3 regions of the Saccharopolyspora sp. NPDC050389 genome follow, and region 1 is predicted to be linked to each of the others. Evidence: riboswitches for the same ligand, from Rfam matches in the RefSeq annotation. Region 1 holds a riboswitch; each other region holds the start of a gene.
What was found. Region 1 has a riboswitch for cobalamin ahead of AB0I53_RS03635 (RNA-guided endonuclease TnpB family protein). Riboswitches for the same ligand answer to the same signal wherever they lie in the genome.

Region 1 (7,238 bases):
TCGGTGTGCTCATCGGGTTGCGACCTCGTTCCGGCGCAGGAGCGCCTGATCGACCAGCAGATTGGTGCCCATGCAAAGCGACACCAGCAACAACGCCGGGACCAGTACGGCGAACGGTTGGAGGAAAAGGGCTTCCTTGTTGCGTTCGACCAGCACCGCCCAGTCGCTCGCGGACGGCGCCAGTCCGAGCCCCAGGAAGTTCGCCGACGCCAGCAGGTAGAGCACGAGGCTCAACCGGGTTCCGGCGTCGACGAGCACCGGCCCCAGCACGGCGCGCCCGAGGTAGCCGAGGTGGATCCGCCACCAGGGCTCGCCCTGCATCGTCATCGCCTCGACCGCCGCCCGGCAGCCGGGAGCCAGCGCGGCGCTGCGGACGATGCGCACCACGGCGGGGAGTTGCAGCACGGCGATGGCCACGATCAAGGTCGATACGCTGCGCCATCCGGCGGCGGCCAGCACCAGGAGCACGAGCAGGCCCGGCAGTGCGAGCACGAAGTCCAGAACGCGCAGCAGGAAGCCGTCGGCCCAGCGGCTGCGACGCCCGGCGACGAGCAGCGCCAGCGGCACGCCGAGCAGGTAGGCCAACACTAGCGACAGGCCGGTGAGCGCGACGATCGAGGCGCCGCCGCTGAGCGCGAGTGCGAGCACGTCCCGGCCGAGAACATCGGTTCCCAGCGGGAATTCGGGGCCGGGCGGCCGCAACGGCCCGGCGGCGGAGCGCACCGGACCGGCCAGTAGCGGCCCGATCAGCGCGACGAGCACCGGAACGCCCAGCAGCGCCGATCCGATGATGACGGCCAGGCCCAGGAATCGACGCGGACTCACGCGACCACCTCGCGTTGCGGGACGAGCCGCCGGGCGACGACGTCGGCGAACAGGTTGAGCGCGATCGTGGTGCCCGCGAACACCAGCGCATATCCCTGGACGGCGGGCAGATCGCGGGCCATGACCGCGCCGACGAACCCGGAACCCATTCCTGGCAAGGCGAAAACGGCCTCGACGACCACCACGCCGCCGAGCAGCCCGTCGACGGCCTGCGCGAGCTGCTGCACCGCGGGGCCGAGCGCATTGGGCAGCACGTGCCGGAGCACGACGGTGCGTTCGGTCAGGCCGTGCAGCCGCACGTGCATGGCGTACTCGGCGTTGTCGGCCTCCACGACCCCGATGCGGACCTGGCGCGCCAAGGCGCACAACTGCTTGCTCACCAGAACGCCCACCGGCAGGACGAGCACCGCGGGTTGCGCGGCGAGCGCCCAGCCCGACGCTCCGGCCGCGGTGGCCGGTAGCCAGCCGAGCTGGAGGGCGAACAGGGCGATGAGCAGGAGGGCGAGCGCGAACTCCGGGACCGAGTTGAGCGTGACGACCGCGCCGTTCAGCCCGCGATCGAGCAACGAACCCGGTCGCAAGCCGGTGCCGATGCCGACCGCCAGCGCCAGCGGGATCACCACCGCGAGCGCGAGCAGCGCCAACAGCGCCGTCGTGGCGAATCCCCGGGCGATCTGGTCGGAGACGGCGGTACCGGTCAGCAACGACGTGCCCAGATCGCCCTGCAGCACACCGGAAAGCCAGTCGGCGAAGCGCTCCCAGAGCGGCCGGTCCAGCCCCAGCCGCTCGCGGAGCGCGGCGACCTGCTCGTCGGTGGCGTGCTCGCCGAGGACGACGACGGCGGTGTCGCCGGGCAGGATCGACGTCAGGGCGAAGACGGTGACCGCCACCGCCGCGAGTTGCAGCGCGGCGATCACCAGCCGCCGAAACAGGAATCTCCCCATCAGCCAAGCGAGGCCCGGTCGAACCGCGCCCAGTCCAAGGAGTTGGGCGGGGCGGCCCGGATCCCGGACAGCGCGCCGCTGGCGGCGACATTCCAGTCGCTGAACCCCCACACCAGCAGGCCGCTGTTGTCCCTGGCGAGGCGCTGGGCGTCGGCGAGCAGCCGCGCCCGCTCCGCCTCGTCCGGAGTGCTCATCGCCTGCGAGAAGAGCGCATCGAACTCCGGCGACCGGTATCCGGTGTAGTTGTTGCTGCCCGCGTCGCCTCGCATGCGCTGCGCCATGAAGGTCGTCAACGGCAGGGGAGCGGTCCTGGTGTGGGCGGCGACGCCGGCGGTCTTGATGTCGGAGAAGTACGTCTCCGACGGCCTGACCCGCGGCGTGGCGCGCAGCCCGATCTCGCCCAGCTGCTCGCCGAGCAGCGTCGCCGCCGACTCGAAGTAGGGATCGGCGGCGCTGGTGAGCAGCTCGAACTCCAGCCCCTCCGCCCCGGCCTCCCGTAGCAGCGATCGGGCGAGGCCGAGATCCCGTTCGCGCTGCGGCAGGTCCTGCGGGTAGTACTTCAAACCCTTGCCGAACAGGTCGTTGCCGACCAGGCCGCGCCCGCTGAGCGCGACGTCGAGCAGCGTTCGGCGGTCCACACCGGACGCGATCGCCCGCACCAGCCGGGGATCGTGGAACGGCGCGCGATCGACCTTGAGCGCGACGGCCTGCATGGTGCCGCCGGGCGCGGCGAGCACCTCCGTCCGGTCGTCGTGCTGCAGCAGGCTCGCGGAGTTCGCGCTGATGTCGTGGGCGTAGTGCACCTGGCCTGACATCAGCGCGGCGACGCGGGCGCTTTCGTCGTTGATGGGAATGAATTCCAGCTCTGCGGGATTCGGGGCACCTTCCCAGTAGCCGTCGAACCGGGCGAACACGGCGGGCCTGCCGGGCTGGAACGAGGCGAACCGGAACGGGCCGGAACCGACCGGCGCGGCGAAATCCGTGGTTCCGGCCGGAACGATCTCGGTGGCGGGCGCGCCCCACGCCGAGGGGAATTCGAAGTTCGGCGCCCGCAGCACGAGTTCCAGCTCGCCGGCCGAACGCGCGCGGCTGGCGGTGAAGTCGACGGCGGCGAACTGCCACCGCGCCGGCGATGCCGTGGCGGGGTCGGCGATGCGGCGGTAGCTGTAGAGGACGTCGTCGGCGGTGACCGGCCGGTTGTCGTGGAACCGGGCGCTGCGTAACCGGATCAGCCACCGCTTTCCGGTCGCGTCGGGTTCCCACGACTCGGCCAGGCGCGGCACGACGCTCATGTCGTCGGCGTAGCCGACCAGCGTGTCGAACAGTGCTTTCGCCCGCGCCTGGTCGACGAACAGCGAGCTGGTGTGCGGGTCGAGCGATTCCTTCGCGCCCGACGTCGGGAACGCCACCCGCAGCCGTCCGTTCGAGCCGCCCGCGCCGCCGCAGGCGGTGAGCGAAGCGACCGCGAGCGCTCCCAACGCCCCCTTGAGCAGCTTCCGTCGATTGACGCCGGTCACCTTCGCGTCTCCTTCCCCTGATCCCGCGCCGGTTCGCCGGCGCGGTCGAGCAGTCCTCGTCGTTCCAGCAGGGCGGCACCGGCCCCGCCGAGCAGTCCCACTACAAGCAGGGCCAACCACGGCACCCACCGGATCGGCGCCTCGCCTGCGACGTCGAGCAGCGCGCCGACGACCCAGCTCACCGCCGCCGCGACCAGGCTCGACACCAGGTAGTAGAAGCCGTAGTACGTGCCCGCCAACCGCTCGCTGCCGACGATCGGCAGCAGTTCCATCGCGAACGGATTGGTGATCGCCATGCCGATGGTGAACACGACGGTCGTCAGCAGCACCGGAACGCACGCGAGCGCGACCACGCCCCAGCCCGGCTCACCCGCCGCGGGCGCGTCGAGCAGCGGGCTGCTCAGCAGCAAGGGCAGGAAGGACGCGCCCATGCACGCCAGCCCGATCGACACCGATCGCCCCGCGCTCCACCGCCGCCGGCACCACTGCGTGATCCGGACCTGCAACGCGATTCCGACGACGGTCGACACGACGAAGACGGCGGCCACGGCCTCGGTGAGCCCGGACACCCGCTGCGCCTCCAGCGGCAGCATCAGGTAGAGCTGGTTGTAGAGCCCGAAGTACGCCGACAGCGCCAAGGTGAACATCAGGAAGCGCCGGTTGGCGAAGACCTCGCGCCAGCTCCCGAGCACGCTGTGCTGCTGCGGCCCGTGTTCGCGCCGCGGCAGCACGACGATCTGGGCGAGCGTCAACACCGCGAAGGCGACGCACGCCACCAGCGCGATCAGCCGGAAGTCGAGGGCGAGCAACGCGGCGCCCAGCAACGGCCCGACGAGAGTGCCGGCGTGCGCGAAGACGTTGAACACGGCGAACGCCTCCGCGCGCCGATCCCCGGCCTCGTGCATGAGGTAGGTGCGCACGGCGGGGTTGAACAGGGCGCCCGCCAAGCCGGTGAGCACCGCGGCGGCGACCAGCCCGGGCAACGACGTGAACACGCCGAAGAGCCCGAAGGAAACCACCCGCAACGCGCATCCAGCGATGATCATCGGGCGGCACCCGAGCCGGTCCGAGGCGGTTCCGCCGACCAGGAACATGCCCTGCTGGCTGAGGTTTCGGATGCCGAGGACCAGCCCGATCATCGCCGCGCCGTACCCGAGGCCGGTCATGTGGGCGGCGAGGAACGGCAGCAGCATGTAGAAGCCGACGTTGATGCCGAACTGGTTGATCACCAGCAGCCGCGCGGCGGGCGACAGCCGCCGGAATCCGTCCAGGGTCATCGCTCGCCCTCCTCGGACACCGGGCAACCGGAGCCGTCGGCGCCGCGGTTGCGACACGGATCGACGACGCGGCGCGTCTTCATCCAGCCGGCGGATCCCGAGTCCACTTCGGACGGTTCGGTGGCCGTGGGCACCAGGCCGTGGTCGAGGTGGTACTGGTCGTCGTAGATCGTCTGCCATTGACTTCCTCTCCGGCGTGAACGCCGGAGATTCCTACTGCGTCTGTCGGCGCGGGCGTCGCGCCGACAGGTCACCTCGGTGGGTTCCTGCTTCACCGCGCTGAGCCCCCACCTGCGTGGGTGGTCTTACCTGCGCTCCACAGGCTGTCACCGCCAGTCCGGCGGCCTTCGCGACGTTCACCGCCGCATTGATGTCCCGGTCCAGCCACACCCCGCATGAGCCGCACTGCCACGTGCGCACGTGCAATGGTTTGGGGCCGTCTTTGGTGCCGCAGGCCGAGCAGGTTTGCGAGGTGGGTTCGAAACGGCCGATGCGGATCACCTGCCGACCGTGCAGGGCGGCTTTGTATTCCAGCATCGCGACGAATCCGGACCATCCGGCGTCGTGCACGGACTTCGCCAACATGGTGCGCGCCAACCCGTTCACTGCCAGATTTTCCACTGCGATCGCTTGGTTCTCGCGGATCAACTGGGTGGAGAGCTGGTGGTGGAATTCTCGGCGAGCGTCAGCTACCCGCGCGTGGGCGCGAGCGAGCTTGGTCCGTTCCTTCTCCCGGTTGGCCGATCCTTTCTCCTTGCGGGACACGGCACGTTGTGCCCGCTTGAGCTTCTTCTCCGCCTTCCGCAGAAACCTTGGCGATGTGATTTTGCGGCCGTCCGAGGTCACCGCGAAGTGCTTCAAGCCCAGGTCAATCCCGACCTCCGGTGCGGAGCCGCTGATCGGTTCCGGCCTGGTGTCGACCACAAACGAGGCGAAATACCTTCCGGAAGCGTCCCTGATGACCGTCACCGATGAGGGCTTCGACGGCAGTGTCCGGGACCAGGTGACGGGGATGTCGCCGATCTTCGGTAACCGGAGCCTCCCGCCAGGGGTGATGGACCAGCGGGCGTTGGCGGTGAACCGGATCGCCTGCCTGCGGTCTCGGCGGGTTTTGAACCTCGGTGCGCCCATCTTCCGGCCCGCTCGTTTACCTGACAGCGAATCGAAGAAGTTGCGGAATGCCTGGTCGCAGTCTCGAAGCGCTTGTTGAAGCACGACGGTCGACACTTCGGATAACCAGGCGCGTTCAGGGGTGTTCTTCGCATCGGTGATCAGCCGCTTCGACAACTCACCCGCACTCGGGGCTTTCTCACCTGCCTCGTGCGCTGCGTTTCGTGCTCGTACAGCGTCGTTGTACACCACCCGAGCGCACCCGAACGCACGGGCCAGCAGGGCTTGCTGGCCTTGCGTTGGGTAGAGGCGGAAGGAGTACCGCAGCTGCACACCAAGATCGTATGACCTCGGTTTATCAGATCAACACTGCGCCGAAGCTGGACCGCCACTACTGGCGCGCTGAGCGGCTGTGGTCCGGCTCTTACTTCGCCGGTTCCGTGGGCAGCGCTCCGATCAGCGTGCTGCGCCAGTACATCGAATCCCAAGCACGTCCGGTTTAGGCCTGCCCAGCCCTTGGCGGGCTTCGCGGAGTGGGCCTTCGCCACCGCCCTGAAGGGTGGCGCACTGGCCCATATCGCAGCGCCGAATGCGTTCCAGGCACGCAGAGTTCCAAGGGGGAAGCAAGGGTGTCTCCACGCAGGTGTCAGCGGGCGAACAGAGCAGGGCTGGTTATGCCGGTGCTGCTGAACTGCTGTTTTCGGACACCTGGTGGAATCGGGGACTCGGCCGGTCTTAGCGTGGCAGGGGCGGGTGGCGACGACGCGCGCGGCGCGGTGCTGCACCTTCAGTACCTCCTCCGGGGCTCCGCGACCCCGTACGAATCGGTACGACGGCGTCAGTCTCCTGACTCGTGGATCATCGCTACCCGCTCGCCTTCCCACCGCTTGGTGCGGCAGTGGCATCGGTGGCGGTAGCTCCCCATTCACAGTGGCGGGACCGTGCCGGATTCACACCGGCTTCCTGCGCGCCGTCGCATGAACAACAACGCTGACGCTTGCACCAGACGAGCCGGGTGTCAAGACACCGAACCCAAGATCACCTCCAGTGCCGCAGGACGCGACGTGTGAGACGCCCTCGGCCGAGACTCGGCCAAGGGCGCCTCTCGTCCCGCCTGATGGTGGTCAGGATTGTCCTTAGTGGACATGCCATCGGCGCCGGCCGGCCGGCTCAGCGCGCCAAGCGCCCGAGCAGGGCGGCCGCGATGCTGATCATGATGCCGGCGGAGACGACCAGGACGCCGAAGTCCAACGCCAGGTGCGCCGGCGTGCCGATCAGCAGGCCGCGCAGCGCGTCGACCTCGTAGCCGAGCGGGTTCGCGTAGTTGGCCACCTTCAGCCACTCGGGCATCAGGTCGACCGGGTACAGGGCGTTGGAGGCGAAGAACAGCGGCATGGTGATCGCCTGCCCGATGCCCATCAGCCGGTCCCGGGACAGCACCAGCCCGGCGATCGTGATGGACAGGCAGCAGAAGAACGCCGAGCCGAGGATCACCACGACGGCCATCGCGAGCAGGTTCACCGGGTTCGTGGTGAGGCCGACGCCCAGCAGCGCCGCCAGCACCA
Region 2 (7,238 bases), on a different contig from region 1:
GTGGCTTCCTCGTGGAACGAGATCACCCCGTGCAACCTCTCGCTGCAGCGTCTGGCGCAGGCGGCGAAGGAAGGCGTGCACGAGGCCGGCGGATATCCGATGGAGTTCGGCACGATCTCCGTCTCCGACGGCATCTCGATGGGGCACGTCGGAATGCACTACTCCCTGGTGTCCCGGGAGATCATCGCGGACTCCGTCGAGACCGTGATGGAAGCCGAACGGCTGGACGGTTCTGTGCTGCTCGCGGGCTGCGACAAGAGCCTGCCGGGCATGCTGATGGCCGCGGCGAGGCTGGACCTGGCGTCGGTGTTCGTCTACGCCGGCTCGATCCTGCCGGGCCGTGTCGACGACCGCGAGGTCACCATCATCGACGCCTTCGAAGCGGTGGGGGCGTGCGCGCGCGGCCTCATCACGCGCGCCGAGGTGGATCGCATCGAGCGCGCCATCTGTCCGGGCGAGGGCGCCTGCGGCGGGATGTACACCGCGAACACCATGGCCTGCGCGGCCGAGGCGCTCGGCATGTCGGTGCCCGGGTCGGCCAGCCCTCCGTCGGTGGATCGGCGTCGTGACGCGGGTGCTCGCGAGGCCGGTCGGTTGGCGGTCGGCATGCTGGCCCGGCAGCTGACCGCTCGGCAGATCCTGACGAAGGAGGCGTTCGAGAACGCGATCGCGGTGACGATGGCCTTCGGCGGATCGACCAATGCGGTGCTGCACCTGCTCGCCATCGCCCGGGAGGCCGAGGTCGACCTGCGACTGGACGACTTCAACCGGATCGGCGATCGCGTGCCGCACCTGGCCGACGTCAAGCCCTTCGGCCGGTACGTGATGCCTGCGGTGGACCGGATCGGCGGCGTGCCGGTGATGATGAAGGCCCTGCTCGATGCTGGCCTGCTGCACGGCGACTGCATGACGGTGACCGGCCGCACCGTTGCGGAGAACCTCGCCGAACTCGATCCGCCGGACCTCGATGGCGAGGTGCTGCACCGGCTTTCGAACCCGATCCACCCCACCGGCGGGCTGACCATCCTGCGCGGATCGCTCGCGCCCGACGGCGCGGTGGTCAAGAGCGCGGGTTTCGACTCGACGAGTTTCGACGGCACGGCGCGCGTTTTCGACGGCGAGCAGGGTGCCATGGATGCCGTGGAGGACGGCACGCTGAAACCCGGCGATGTGGTCATCATCCGCTACGAGGGGCCGCGCGGCGGGCCGGGCATGCGGGAGATGCTCGCGGTGACCGGTGCGATCAAGGGTGCCGGACTGGGCAAGGACGTGCTGCTGGTGACGGACGGCCGATTCTCCGGCGGCACCACGGGATTGTGCATCGGGCACGTGGCGCCGGAGGCGACCGACGGCGGACCGATCGCGCTGGTGCGGGACGGCGACCCGATCCGCCTCGACCTCGCCAATCGCACCCTGGACCTGCTCGTCTCCGACGAAGAACTCCTGCGCCGCCGCGAGAACTGGTTTCCGCCGGCGCCGCGGTTCCGCAAGGGCGTGCTCGGCAAGTACGCGAAGCTGGTCGGCTCGGCGGCGGAAGGAGCGGTTTGCGAGTGATCAGGTTCGCGGGCCCTGCTGCGGCCGGGCCTGGAGCTGTTCCGCCATTTCCTTGGTGATCCGAGACGTCGTGCCGCACCAGGTGCAGGTCAACGCGTACCGGGTGCTGGTAGGGAACAGCGGGATGAAGAACAGCGTGAACTTGGTGATGCCCTTGTTGAGGGTCGTCGCGTACGTGCCGCGGCAGCCCGGGCAGGTGAGCTGCAGGCTGGCCAGCCGCTGGACCCTGCTCCGGAATCCCCAGATGATCACGCTTTCCTCCCCGGTGCGGTGTGTGATCGCCAGCCGACGTTAGGGCCGGCCGGGATTCGAGCGGGGCGGGTTGCTCGATCGTCGATGAGTGGGAGTGCTCACATCGAAGCGAACGGCCTGTTCGCGCCGCCTATCGGAGTGAACAGGCCGTTCGCTTTATGTCGCCGGGTTCAGTCCCAGGACAGGGAGCCGCCGGACTGGTATTCGATCACCCGGGTCTCGAAGAAGTTCTTCTCCTTCTTCAGATCCATGGCCTCCGACATCCACGGGAAGGGGTTGTCGGCCTCCGGGAACACCGGCTCCAGGCCCAGCTGGGCGCAGCGCCGGTTGGTGATGAAGTGCATGTACTGGGCGCAGAGCTCGGCGTTGATGCCGAGCAGCCCGCGCGGCATCGTGTCGCGCCCGTAGGCGATCTCCAGCTCGCAGGCCTCCGCCAGCATCCTCCGGATCTCCGCCTGGAACTCCTCGGTCCACAGGTGCGGGTTCTCCAGCTTGATCTGGTTGATGCAGTCGATGCCGAAGTTCAGGTGGATCGACTCGTCGCGCAGGATGTACTGGTACTGCTCGGCGATGCCGACCATCTTGTTCCGCCGGCCCAGCGCGAGGATCTGCGCGAACCCGGTGTAGAACCACATGCCCTCGAAGATCACGTAGAACGCCACGAGGTCGCGCAGGAATGCCTGGTCGGCCTCGGTGCTGCCGGTGGCGAAGTCGGGATCTTCCAGGCTGCGGGTGTACTGCAGCGCCCAGGCGTCCTTGTCGGCGATCGACGGGATCTCGCGGTACATGTTGAACAGCTCGCCCTCGTCGAGGCCGAGGCTTTCGCAGATGTACTGGAAGGTGTGGGTGTGCACGGCCTCTTCGAAGGCCTGGCGCAGCAGGTACTGGCGGCACTCGGGGTTGGTGATGTGCCGGTAGACGGCGAGCACGATGTTGTTGGCCACCAGGGATTCCGCGGTGGCGAAGAAGCCGAGGTTGCGCTTGAGCAGCAGGCGCTCGTCGGCGCTGAGCCCGTCGGCGGACTTCCACAGCGCGATGTCGGCCTGCATCGAGATCTCGGTGGGCATCCAGTGGTTGTTGCAGCCCGCGAGGTACTTCTCCCAGGCCCAGCCGTACTTGAGCGGGAGCAGCTGGTTGACGTCGGCGCGAGCGTTGATCATCGCCTTGTCGCCGACGGCGACGCGGCCGCCGGAGCGGTCGATCTCGCCGAGCCCGGCGGAAGTGTTCGGCTGGGTGGTGGTCATGCGCTGGTGCTCCAGAACGGTGATGCGGACAGTTTCAGCGAAACTGCGATGGGTGACTGGGGATGGTGTGGCCGGCGGAGCCGCCGCGCGCGAAGGTTCCCGATTTCAGGCAAAATCGGGAACCTTCGGCCCGCGGCCGGGCGTCCGGTGTCAGGCAGGGCCGGTATCGGCCGGCCGGCTCGTTCTCACTGGCAGGCTTCGCAGTCGGGGTCTTCGACCGAGCAGGCCGCGCCGGCCGACGCGGTCGGGATCTCCGAAACCGGGACCGCGGTCGGGACGGCGTTGAGCTTGCCGTCGGTGCCGCGCAGGGTGCTCTTCTCCACGTGGGTCGCGCTGGTGGAGCGCAGGTAGTACGTGGTCTTCAGGCCCTTGTGCCAGGCGAGCCGGTAGAGCTCGTCGAGCGTGCGGCCGCTGGGCCGGCTGACGTAGAGGTTCAGCGACTGCGCCTGGTCGATCCACTTCTGCCGACGCGCCGCAGCCTCCACCAGCCAGCGCGGTTCGATCTCGAACGCGGTGGCGTACAGGTCCTTGAGCTCCTGTGGGATCCGCTCGATCGGCAGCAGGCTGCCGTCGTGGAACTTCAGGTCCGCGACCATCGCCTCGTCCCACAGCCCGGCCCGCTTCAGGTCGGCGACCAGGTGCGGGTTGACCACGGTGAAGTCGCCGGACATGTTCGCCTTGACGTACAGGTTGCGGTAGACCGGCTCGATGGACTGGTTGACGCCGCAGATGTTGGAGATCGTGGCGGTCGGCGCGATGGCCATCACGTTGGAGTTGCGCATGCCGTCGCGCACCACCCGCGCCCGCAGCGCCTCCCAGTCCAGTGTGGACGATAGGTCCAGGTCGACGTCGCCGTCGCGGGCCTCGGCGAGCAGTTCGAGCGAGTCGATCGGCAGGACGCCGCGGCTCCACAGCGACCCGTCGAAGGACTCGTAGCGGCCGCGCTCGGCCGCGAGCGCGCTGGACGCGGCGATGGCGTGGTAGCTGATCTGCTCCATGCTGCGGTCGGCGAACTCCACCGCGGCATCCGACGACGCCGGGATGCGCTGCACGAACAGCGCGTCCGCGAAGCCCATCAGCCCCAGCCCGACCGGCCGGTGCCGCAGGTTGGACCGGCGCGCCTCGGGGATCGTGTAGAAGTTGATGTCGATGACGTTGTCCAGCATCCGCACGGCGATGCGGGTGGTGCGCTCCAGCTTCTCGGCGTCGATGCCGTCGGCGGTGACGTGCCGGGCCAGGTTGATCGACCCGAGGTTGCACACCGCCACCTCGTCGGTGCTGGTGTTCAGGGTGATCTCGGTGCAAAGGTTCGAGGAGTGCACGACGCCGTTGTGCTGCTGCGGTGAACGCAGGTTGCACGGGTCCTTGAAGGTGATCCAGGGGTGGCCGGTCTCGAAGAGCATGGTCAGCATCCGCCGCCACAACTCCACCGCTCGGACCCGCTTGAACACCTTGATCTCGCCGCGGTCGGCGGCCTGCTCGTAGGCGCGGTAGCGCTCGGCGAACGCCCGGCCGTAGAGGTCGTGCAGGTCCGGGGTCTCGTCCGGGGAGAACAGCGTCCACTGCCCGTCGGCCTCGACGCGGCGCAGGAACTCGTCGGGCACCCAGTTCGCCGTGTTCATGTCGTGGGTGCGGCGGCGGTCGTCGCCGGTGTTCTTGCGCAGGTCGAGGAACTCCTCGACGTCGATGTGCCAGGTCTCCAGGTACGCGCACACCGCGCCCTTGCGCCGGCCGCCCTGGTTGACCGCCACGGCGGTGTCGTTGGCGATCTTCAGGAACGGCACCACGCCCTGCGACTTGCCGTTGGTGCCGTTGATGTGGGCGCCGATGCCGCGCACCGGCGTCCAGTCGTTGCCCAGCCCGCCGGCGTACTTCGAAAGCAGCGCGTTGTTGCTGATCGAGTGGAAGATGCCGGACAGGTCGTCGTCCACAGTGGTCAGGAAGCAGGACGACAGCTGCGGCCGGGTGGTGCCGGCGTTGAACAGCGTCGGCGTCGAGCACATGAAGTCGAACGACGACAGCAGGTGGTAGAACTCGATGGCCCGGGCCTCGCGGTCGTCCTCGCGCAGCGCGAGGCCCATTGCGACCCGCATGAAGAACGCCTGCGGCAGCTCGAACCGGGTGCCGTCGTGGTGCAGGAAGTAGCGGTCGTAGAGGGTCTGCAGGCCGAGGAAGCCGAAGGTCAGGTCGCGTTCCGGAGCCAGCGCGCCGCCCAGTCGCGCCAGGTCGAAGGTGCCCAGCTCCGGGTCTAGCCGGTTCAGCTCGATGCCGCGCCGCACGTAGTCGGCGAAGTACTTCGGGTAGCGGGCGCGCATCTCCTCCTGGTCGGCCTCCTGCGGCTCGCTGAGGAAGCTCAGCGCCTCGCGCCGCATCCGGTCCAGCAGCAGCCGGGCGGTGACCTGCGAGTAGTTCGGTTCGGTCTCGATCAGCGTGCGCGCCGCCATGACCTGGGCCAATGCGAGCTCGTCGTCGCTGATGCCGGTGTAGCCGGTGCGTCGCACCTCGTCGAGCACGGCTTCCGCGGACACGCCGGACAGCCCGGCGCAGGCTTGGTGGACCACAGTGGACACGCGGGTCCAGTCGTTGAGTGTCGCCGTCACGGGCTCTCTCCCTCGCGAGCTCGGCGGACCACGACGGCGCGCGAGGAGACCCGGCGGCGGCAGCCGCTGGTCGTCCGCGCAGACCCGCCCTCGAGGTCCCGGACTGCACGCTTCGCGCGTGCACCGGCGGCAGGTCTTCGGACTCACGGGCGGCCTAGTGGTCGCGGCTTCCCAGGCTGCTCGCCCAGTGCTCTACCCGCTGCCGTTTCGGCAGTCGGGTCACGACGTTCGTTCCCGTTCACCGCTGCGGGGCAGTCCCGGATTCGCACCGGGTTCCCTCTTGCCTCACCGGATGCCTCCGGTGAACCACCAGCGATCGACACACTACATGTTGGGTTCAGAGACGGCGTGCATGGGCAGATAACGGCGTGGCGCGGTACCGGTCGACAGTCCGGGCGCATTGCCCGAGACTGGGCGGCCGAGGGCTGGCGAAAGGGGTACCGGTGGACGAGGCGAAGCTTCGGTCGTTGGTTTCGGAGTTGACCGTGGCGGACAAGGCGCTGCTGTTGACCGGCGCCGACTTCTGGACCCTGCACCCGATGCCCAAGATCGGGTTGCGGTCGCTGGTGCTCTCCGACGGCCCGAACGGGGTGCGCGGCACGACCTGGGACGAGCGCGACACCTCGCTGCTGTTCCCGGTGGCGTCCGCGCTGGCGGCGACGTGGGATCGGGCGGCGGCGCGGGCGGTGGGGGAGATGTTCGGCGACGAGGCGCGCCGCCGGGGCGTGCACGTGGTGCTGGCGCCGACGATCAACGTGCATCGAAGTCCTTTCGGGGGCAGGCATTTCGAGAACTTCTCCGAAGATCCGTTGCTGATCGCCGAGATCGGCGCCGAGGTGGTGGCGGGCATCCAGTCGCGCGGGGTGGCCGCGACGCCGAAGCACTTCGTCGCCAACGACAGCGAAACCGAGCGGCTCAGCTACGACGCGGTCGTCGACGAGCAGACGCTGCGCGAGGTCTACCTCAAGCCGTTCGAGCGGATCATCGCGAAGGCCTCGCCGTGGGCGCTGATGGCCGCCTACAACTCGGTGAACGGCCGCACGATGACCGAGAATTCCGCGCTGGTGAACGACATCCTCAAGAGCGAGTGGGCGTGGGACGGGATGCTCGTGTCGGACTGGTTCGCCACCCGCTCGCTCAAGGAGGCAGCGCTTGGCGGCCTCGACCTGGCGATGCCCGGCCCGAAAAGCCCTTGGAGCGGCGGGAAGCTCGCGAAAGCCGTGGAGCGGGGCGAGGTTCCCGAGGAGGTGCTCGACGACAAGGTTCTGCGCGTGTTGCGGCTGGCCGACCGCGTCGGTGCGTTCGAGGACTCCGAACCCGGCGGCGGCGGACCGTCGGAGGAGGCCCGGCCGGTCATCCGGCGGCTCGCGGCGCAGGGATTCGTGTTGCTGCGCAACGAGATCGTGGCCGACGCGCCACTGCTGCCGATCGACCCGAAGGTCGCGAAGGTCGCGGTGATCGGCGAGAACGCCACCATCCCCGCGGTGCAGGGCGGCGGCTCGTCGCACGTCAGCCCGCCGCACGTGGTGACGCCGCTGGACGGGCTGCGGGCGGCGTTGCCGGACGCGGATGTGGTGTACCAGCGCGG
Region 3 (7,238 bases), on a different contig from region 1:
GCACCGTCGCGCAGCGCCGGGTTCCGCGCCTGATCAACTCCGGTGCGCTGGTCGACGTCATCGCGCCGGAGGCGACCCCGGCCGTCGAGGCGATGGCCGAGGCAGGCGACCTGAAGTGGCACCGGCGCCCCTATGCAGCGGGTGACCTGGAGGGTGCTTGGTACGTCGTGGCGTGCGCGACCGGGGCCGAGGTGAACGCCGCGGTCGCGGCCGAGGCCGAACAGCGCCGCATCTTCTGCGTTCGCGCCGACGACGCCTCGCAGGGAACCGCCGTCACACCGGCGGTGGCCCAGCATGGCGGGCTGCTGCTCGGGGTGCTGGCGGGCGGCGACCACCGGCGTTCCGCCGCCGTGCGGGACGGGCTCGTGGAGGCGTTGCGCACCGGTGCGGTCGACGAGCGGTCCGAGCCGCCGGCGCCGGGCGTCGCCCTCGTGGGCGGCGGCCCGGGTGACCCGGACCTGATCACGGTCCGCGGGCGCCAGCTCCTGGGCCGCGCGGACGTGGTGATCACCGACCGCCTGGCGCCGGGCGAGCTGCTCGAAGAGCTCGGCCCGCACGTGGAAGTGGTGGACGCCTCGAAGATCCCCTACGGGCGGGCGGCCAACCAGGACGTCATCAACTCGCTGCTGATCGAGCACGCCAAGGCCGGGAAGTTCGTGGTCCGGCTCAAGGGCGGCGACCCGTACCTGTTCGGGCGTGGGTTCGAAGAGCTGCTGGCGTGCGTCGAAGCGGGGGTCGCGGTGACCGCGGTTCCCGGGATCACCAGCGCCTTCGCGGCTCCCGCCGCGGCCGACGTGCCGGTCACCCATCGCGGTGTCGCGCACGAGGTCGTTGTCGTGTCCGGTCACGTCGGGCCGCACGACGAGCAGTCGCTCGTGGACTGGCCGGCGCTGGGCCGACTGCGCGGCACCCTGGTGCTGATGATGGCGGTCAAGCGGATCAGGGAGTTCGCCGCCGTCCTGATCGAGCACGGCCGCGATCCGAAGTCGCCGGTCGCGGTGGTGCAGGAAGGCACCACGCGCAGCCAGCAGACGCTCCGGACGACGCTCGGCCAGGTCGCCGACGCCGTGCGGGACGCGGAGATCAAGCCGCCCGCGGTGATCGTCGTCGGGCCCGTGACGGACCTCGCGCCGACGTCGCGCCGGTAGCGGCGGTGTCGGGGGCAGTTTCAATTGAAACTGCCCCCGGGATACGCCGGTGGCGACTTCTCGCCCCTAGATGTTTGTTTCCTTGGTCGGCTGCGACACCCAACGCGCCCAGCCAGCGGGAGTCGACGCAAGCGCGAAGCGCTTGGCCCACCCTCGCAACTCGCACCGCCGCGGGTTCTGAGCGGTTTTCTCGCGAGGACAGCCCCGACGCGTCGTATTGGACATACGTGTGTCGGGGATCCCACAGCGAGAAAACCGCAGTAACTCCCGCAGGGGGGCCGCTACCCGCGCCGCCACGCAGAACGACCACGGAATCAATCCTCTAGCCGTCAGCGCTGGCCCGGGCCGTCCTCCAGGTCGCCCTCGGTCTGCAGGTAGACATCCTGCAGCGCTTGCAAGGTGTCGGGATTCGGCTCCTGCCACATCTGCCGGTTGGCGGCCTCCAGCAGCCGTTCGGTGATGCCGTGCAGCGCCCACGGGTTGGACTCGGTGAGGAACCGCTGGTTCTCCTCGTCCAGCACGTAGGTCTCGGCGAGCTTCTCGTACATCCAGTCGGCCACGACGCCGGTCGTGGCGTCGTAGCCGAACAGGTAGTCCACCGTCGCCGCGAGCTCGAACGCGCCCTTGTAGCCGTGGCGGCGCATCGCCGCCAGCCACCGGGGGTTGACGACGCGGGCCCGGAACACCCGCGACGTCTCCTCGGTCAGGGACCTGGTGCGGATCGAGTCGGGGCGCGTGCTGTCGCCGATGTAGGCCGCCGGCGCCTTGCCGGTCAGCGCGCGGACCGTGGCGATCATGCCGCCGTGGTACTGGAAGTAGTCGTCGGAGTCGGCGATGTCGTGCTCGCGCGTGTCGGTGTTCTTCGCCGCCACGGAGATCCGCTTGTAGGCGCTCTCCATGTCGGCGCGGGCCGGTTCTCCGTCCAGCTCGCGCCCGTAGGCGAAACCGCCCCACACCGCGTACACCTCGGCGAGGTCGGCGTCGTCGCGCCAGTTCCGGCTGTCGATGAGCGGCAGGATCCCCGCGCCGTACGCGCCCGGCTTGGAGCCGAAGATCCGCATCGTGGCGCGGCGTTCGTCGCCGTGCTCGGCGAGGTCGGCTCGCGCGTGCGCCCGCACGAAGTTCTGCTCGTCCGGCTCGTCGAGGGCGGCGACCAGGCGCACGGCGTCGTCGAGGAGGGCGACCACGTGCGGGAAGGCGTCCCGGAAGAAACCGCTGATGCGGACCGTGACGTCGATGCGGGGACGGCCCAGCTCGCCGAGCGGGATCGCCTCCAACCCGTTGACCCGGCGCGACGCCTCGTCCCAGGTCGGCCGGACGCCGAGCAGCGCCAGCACCTCCGCGATGTCGTCGCCGGACGTGCGCATCGCGCTGGTGCCCCACACCGACAGGCCGACCGAGCGGGGCCAGTCGCCGGTGTCGGCGCGGTAGCGGTCGAGCAGGGATTCGGCGATCGCCCAACCCGTCTCCCAGGCCAGGCGGCTGGGTACGGCCTTGGGGTCCACCGAGTAGAAGTTGCGGCCGGTGGGGAGGACGTTGACCAGCCCGCGCAGCGGCGATCCGCTGGGGCCCGCGGGAACGTACCCGCCTTCGAGGGCGTGCAGCGTCGCGCTCATCTCGTCGGTCGTCGCGGCGAGCCGCGGCACCACCTCGGTCGCGGCGAACTCCAGCACCCGGACGACCGCGTCCTCGGCGCCGCCGAGGATCTCCCGGCAGACCTCCGGCGCCGAGCCGGGGATCCAGCCGCGGTCTTCCATCGCCTGGACCAGGGCGTGCGCGCGGGTCTCGATGTCGTCGACCTGCTCCCGGGCGGCGCTGCCGTCTTCGGCGAGCCCGAGCGCTTCCCGCAATCCGGGCAGTGCGGCGGTTTGCCCGCTCCACATCTGGCGCGCGCGCAGCATCGCGAGCACGAGGTTCACCCGGGCCTCGCCGGCCGGGGCATCGCCGAGCACGTGCAGGCCGTCGCGGATCTGGGCGTCCTTGACCTCGCAGAGCCAGCCGTCGACGTGCAGCAGCATGTCGTCGAACTCCGCGTCGTGCGGCCGTCCTTCGAGCCCGAGGTCGTGGTCGAGCTTGGCGGCCTGCATCAGCGTCCAGATCTGGCTGCGGATCGCGGGCAGTTTCGCCGGGTCCATCGCGGAGATGTTGGCGTGCTCGTCGAGGAGCTGTTCCAGCCGGGCGATGTCGCCGTAGCTCTCCGCGCGGGCCATCGGCGGCACGAGGTGGTCGACCAGGGTGGCGTGCACCCGGCGCTTGGCCTGCGTGCCCTCGCCGGGGTCGTTGACCAGGAACGGGTAGATCAGCGGGAGGTCGGCGATCGCGGCGTCCGGAGCGCACGAGGCGGACATGCCCGCGGTCTTGCCCGGCAGCCATTCGAGGTTGCCGTGCTTGCCCAGGTGCACCATGGCGTGGGCGCCGAACTCGTCGATCAGCCAGCGGTAGGCCGCCAGGTAGTGGTGGCTCGGCGGCAGGTCCGGGTCGTGGTAGATCGCGATCGGGTTCTCGCCGAAGCCGCGGGGCGGCTGCACCATGAGCACGACGTTGCCCGCCTGGACGGCGGCGAGCACGATCTCGCCGTCCGGATCCTGGGAGCGGTCGACGAACAGCTCTCCCGGCGGCGGTCCCCAGTGCTCCTCGATGTCGGCGCGCAGGTCCTCGGGCAGCGTCGCGAACCAGCTCGCGTAGCGGCCGGCGGGGATGCGGACCGGGTTGCCGCTCAGCTGCTCCTCGGACAGCCAGTCCCGGTCCTGGCCACCGGCGGCGATCAGCGCGTGGATCAGGGCGTCGCCGTCTTGGCTCGCGACGCCGGGCAGTGCGTCGGGGCCGTCCGCGGGGCCGACGTCGTAGCCGTGCTCGCGCAGCGCCTGCAGCAGGCGGACCGCGCTGACCGGCGTGTCCAGGCCGACCGCGTTGCCGATCCGGGAATGCTTGGTCGGGTAGGCCGAGAGCATCAGTGCCAGGCGCTTTTCCTGCGGTGGCACGTGCCGCAACGTTGCGTGCCGGACCGCGATGCCGGCAACCCTGGCCGCGCGTTCGCGGTCGGCCACGTAGACCGGCAGACCCTCGGCGTCGTTCTCCTTGAAGGAGAACGGCACGGTGATCAGGCGGCCGTCGAACTCGGGCACGGCGACCTGCGTGGCCATGTCCAGCGGCGACAGGCCCTCGTCGTTGTCCTCCCAGGCGGCGCGGGTGCTGGTCAGGCACAGCCCCTGCAGGATCGGGATGTCGAGTTCGGCGAGCGCGCCGACGTCCCACGCCTCGTCGTCACCGCCGGCGGAGGCGGTGGCGGGTTTCGTGCCTCCCGCGGCGAGCACCGTGACGATCAGCGCGTCCGCCCGGCCGAGCTGCTCCAGCAGCTGGGCGTCGGGCGCTCGCAGGGAGGCGCAGAACAGCGGGAGGGCTTGGCCTCCGGCGTCTTCGATGGCCTCGCACAGCGCGTGCGCGAACGCGGTGTTGCCCGCCATGTGGTGCGCGCGGTAGTAGAGCACAGCGACGGTCGGTCCTTCGGTGCGCCGCGGTGTCCGCTCCAGCACACCCCAGGTCGGCGTTTCCGCCGGCGGCTCGAAGCCGTGCCCGGTGAGCAGGATCGTGTCGGACAGGAAGCGGTGCAGCTCCGCCAGGTTGTCCGGGCCGCCGTGGGCGAGGTAGCGGTGCGCTTCGGCGCACACCCCGCTCGGCACGGTCGAGCATTCCATCAGTTCCGCGTCCGGGGCCTGTTCGCCGCCGAGCACGATCACCGGGCGCGGGCCCGCGAGCAGGGCGTCCAGGCCCTCTTCCCAGGCCCGGCGGCCGCCGAGCAGTCGCACGACGACGAGGTCGACGTCCTCCAGCAGCGGCGGCAGGTCGTCCACGCCCAGCCGCGCCGGGTTGCCGAGCCGGTACTCGGCGTCGGCGGCCCTCGCGCTGAGCAGATCTGTGTCCGAAGTGGACAGAAGTAGGATCATGCGGATCGCTCCTCGGCGTGGCGAACGGCGTCGCTGGGCCTGGGCGCGCGTGCGCGGCGCATGACGGCACCTCTCTCGGGGTCCTCGCCCCGGTTCGTAGGTCGCGGCGACCGGAGTCTCCTGGCTCCCGGATCAGCGCTCGCTCCGTCTTCCCGTCCAGTTCGGACAGTGACTTCCTGGAGTCCGCTCCCCGGTGACAGTGGCGGGACCGCGCCGGATTCGCACCGGCTTCCTCCGCATGTCGCCGCTGAATGCTGCGACCACTCTTCGCAACGAGGCGATCTTACGTCAAGCGGCGCGGGCATGACGCGCGTCGCACCGCTCTTGGTTTGCGTCCGCAACTACCGAGGTCCGTAGTATCACCCGCGTGTTGCACAGAGCCAGACCAGAACGGGACGCGTGTCCCGGCGCGCTGCGGGTGCACGAGGCAGCCGACGGTGGGCTGGCCCGGATCCGCGTCCCAGGCGGCGTGCTCACGCCGTCCCAGGTTCGAGCGATCGCGGCGGCCGCGGCCCTCGGCGACGGTGGTGTGGAGCTCACTTCGCGGGCGAACGTGCAGGTGCGCGGCCTACCCGCGGGAGCGGAGCTGGAACTCGCCGCTCGGCTCCGGGCGGCGGGGTTGCTGCCGTCGGCAACGCACGAGCGGGTCCGCAACATCATCGGCTCGCCCTCCGCAGACGGCCGCGAGCTGGTGGATGTTCGGGCGGTGACCGGAGAACTAGACGCAGCGCTCTGCGCGACGCCGTCGCTGGCGGCCCTGCCCGGGCGTTTCCTGTTCGCCGTCGACGACGGCAGCGCGGACGTCATCTCGCTCGGCGCCGATGTCGGCCTGCTCGCGGAGCGGGCCGGCACCCTGGCGCTGGTGCTCGCCGGCGTGGACTCCGGTGTGCGGGCGACTCCACAACAGGCGGCCGGCGTCGCGATCGCCGCGGCGGAGGCGTTCCTGGCGGAGAAGGCCGCACAGGGCCGCTCTGCGTGGCGGCTGGCCGAGCTCGACGATGGCGCGCGCCGGATCACCGGTCGGCTGTCCGCGACCTTCGACGTCGTCCCGGCCGAGCCGCGGCCGCTGCCGTCGAACCGGCAGAGCACACATGCGCAGGTCGGCAGGGTGGATCGCCGCGACGGAACGGCCGCGGTGGTGGCGGGGGCACCACTGGGCCTCCTGTCGCGGGACCAGCTGGATATCATCACCGCCGCGTCCGACGCCGCGGGTGAACTTCGCCTGACGCCGTGGCGGACCGTCGTCCTGCCCGGTTTGCGGCCGGACGAAGCCGGCCGGTGGATGTCGGACCTCGGTGCGCGCGGTCTGCTCGTCGATCCGTCCTCGGCAGGTGTCGGGGTGACCGCGTGCACTGGTCGTCCCGGGTGCGCGAAGGCGCGGGCCGACGTCCGCGAAGACGCCCGGCGCACGTTGCAAGCCCCGGCCGGCGGCGCTCTGCCGGTGCATTGGTCGGGTTGCGAACGGCGCTGCGGCCGACCACAGGGGCGCGTTGTGGAAGTACTGGCCACCGGTGCCGGCTACGAGGTCGGTCTCGACGAGGAGACACGGGCGTCCGAAGCCGATGCCGACCAGGTATCCGCCGCGCTCGTCGCGGCACGGAGGAAAGTGTGAACGAGAACAACGGGGCGCCCCGCTACCGCGGGGTGCCCGACTACGTCCGGGAAGGGGCGGAGATCTACCGCCGCTCCTTCGCCACGATCCGTGCGGAAGCCGCCCTGAGCGGCCTGCCGCCGGAGGTGGCCGGGGTAGCGGTGCGGATGATCCACGCCTGCGGCATGGTCGACCTGGTCGACGACCTCGCGCACTCTGCGAACGCGGTGATCAACGCGCGCGCCGCGCTCCGCGACGGCGCGCCGGTGCTGTGCGACGCCGCGATGGTCGCAGCCGGCGTGACCCGACGTCGCCTGCCCGCGGACAACGCCGTGATCTGCACGTTGTCCGACGAGCGGGTCCCAGGCCTGGCCCGCGAGCTGGGCACGACGCGCAGCGCCGCGGCGTTGGAGCTGTGGCGCGACCGGTTGGCGGGCTCGGTCGTCGCGATCGGCAACGCCCCGACGGCGCTGTTCCGGCTGCTGGAGATGATCGAGGACGGCGCCCCGAGGCCCGCCGCGGTGCTGGGCCTGCCCGTCGGATTCATCGGTGCCG

Region 2: another riboswitch for cobalamin. It lies ahead of AB0I53_RS02450 (ribonucleoside-diphosphate reductase subunit alpha); the one in region 1 lies ahead of AB0I53_RS03635 (RNA-guided endonuclease TnpB family protein).
Region 3: another riboswitch for cobalamin. It lies ahead of cobN (cobaltochelatase subunit CobN); the one in region 1 lies ahead of AB0I53_RS03635 (RNA-guided endonuclease TnpB family protein).

Annotation. Positions count from the first base shown of each region.
Region 1 covers NZ_JBFAKG010000004.1:56,388-63,625, reverse strand. The annotation lists gene AB0I53_RS03660 (ATP-binding cassette domain-containing protein) at 1-13, opposite strand, end outside; gene AB0I53_RS03655 (ABC transporter permease subunit) at 10-825, opposite strand; gene AB0I53_RS03650 (ABC transporter permease) at 822-1,769, opposite strand; gene AB0I53_RS03645 (ABC transporter substrate-binding protein) at 1,769-3,286, opposite strand; gene AB0I53_RS03640 (MFS transporter) at 3,283-4,563, opposite strand; gene AB0I53_RS03635 (RNA-guided endonuclease TnpB family protein) at 4,777-6,006, opposite strand; gene AB0I53_RS03630 (transposase) at 6,018-6,176, shown strand; cobalamin riboswitch at 6,492-6,681, opposite strand; gene AB0I53_RS03625 (ABC transporter permease) at 6,844-7,238, opposite strand, start outside.
Region 2 covers NZ_JBFAKG010000002.1:239,555-246,792, reverse strand. The annotation lists gene ilvD (dihydroxy-acid dehydratase) at 1-1,554, shown strand, start outside; gene AB0I53_RS02460 (zinc-ribbon domain-containing protein) at 1,555-1,806, opposite strand; gene AB0I53_RS02455 (ribonucleotide-diphosphate reductase subunit beta) at 1,977-3,065, opposite strand; gene AB0I53_RS02450 (ribonucleoside-diphosphate reductase subunit alpha) at 3,236-5,650, opposite strand; cobalamin riboswitch at 5,761-5,976, opposite strand; gene AB0I53_RS02445 (glycoside hydrolase family 3 C-terminal domain-containing protein) at 6,094-7,238, shown strand, end outside.
Region 3 covers NZ_JBFAKG010000056.1:49,422-56,659, reverse strand. The annotation lists gene cobA (uroporphyrinogen-III C-methyltransferase) at 1-1,148, shown strand, start outside; gene cobN (cobaltochelatase subunit CobN) at 1,478-5,092, opposite strand; cobalamin riboswitch at 5,206-5,327, opposite strand; gene cobG (precorrin-3B synthase) at 5,460-6,704, shown strand; gene AB0I53_RS31190 (precorrin-8X methylmutase) at 6,737-7,238, shown strand, end outside.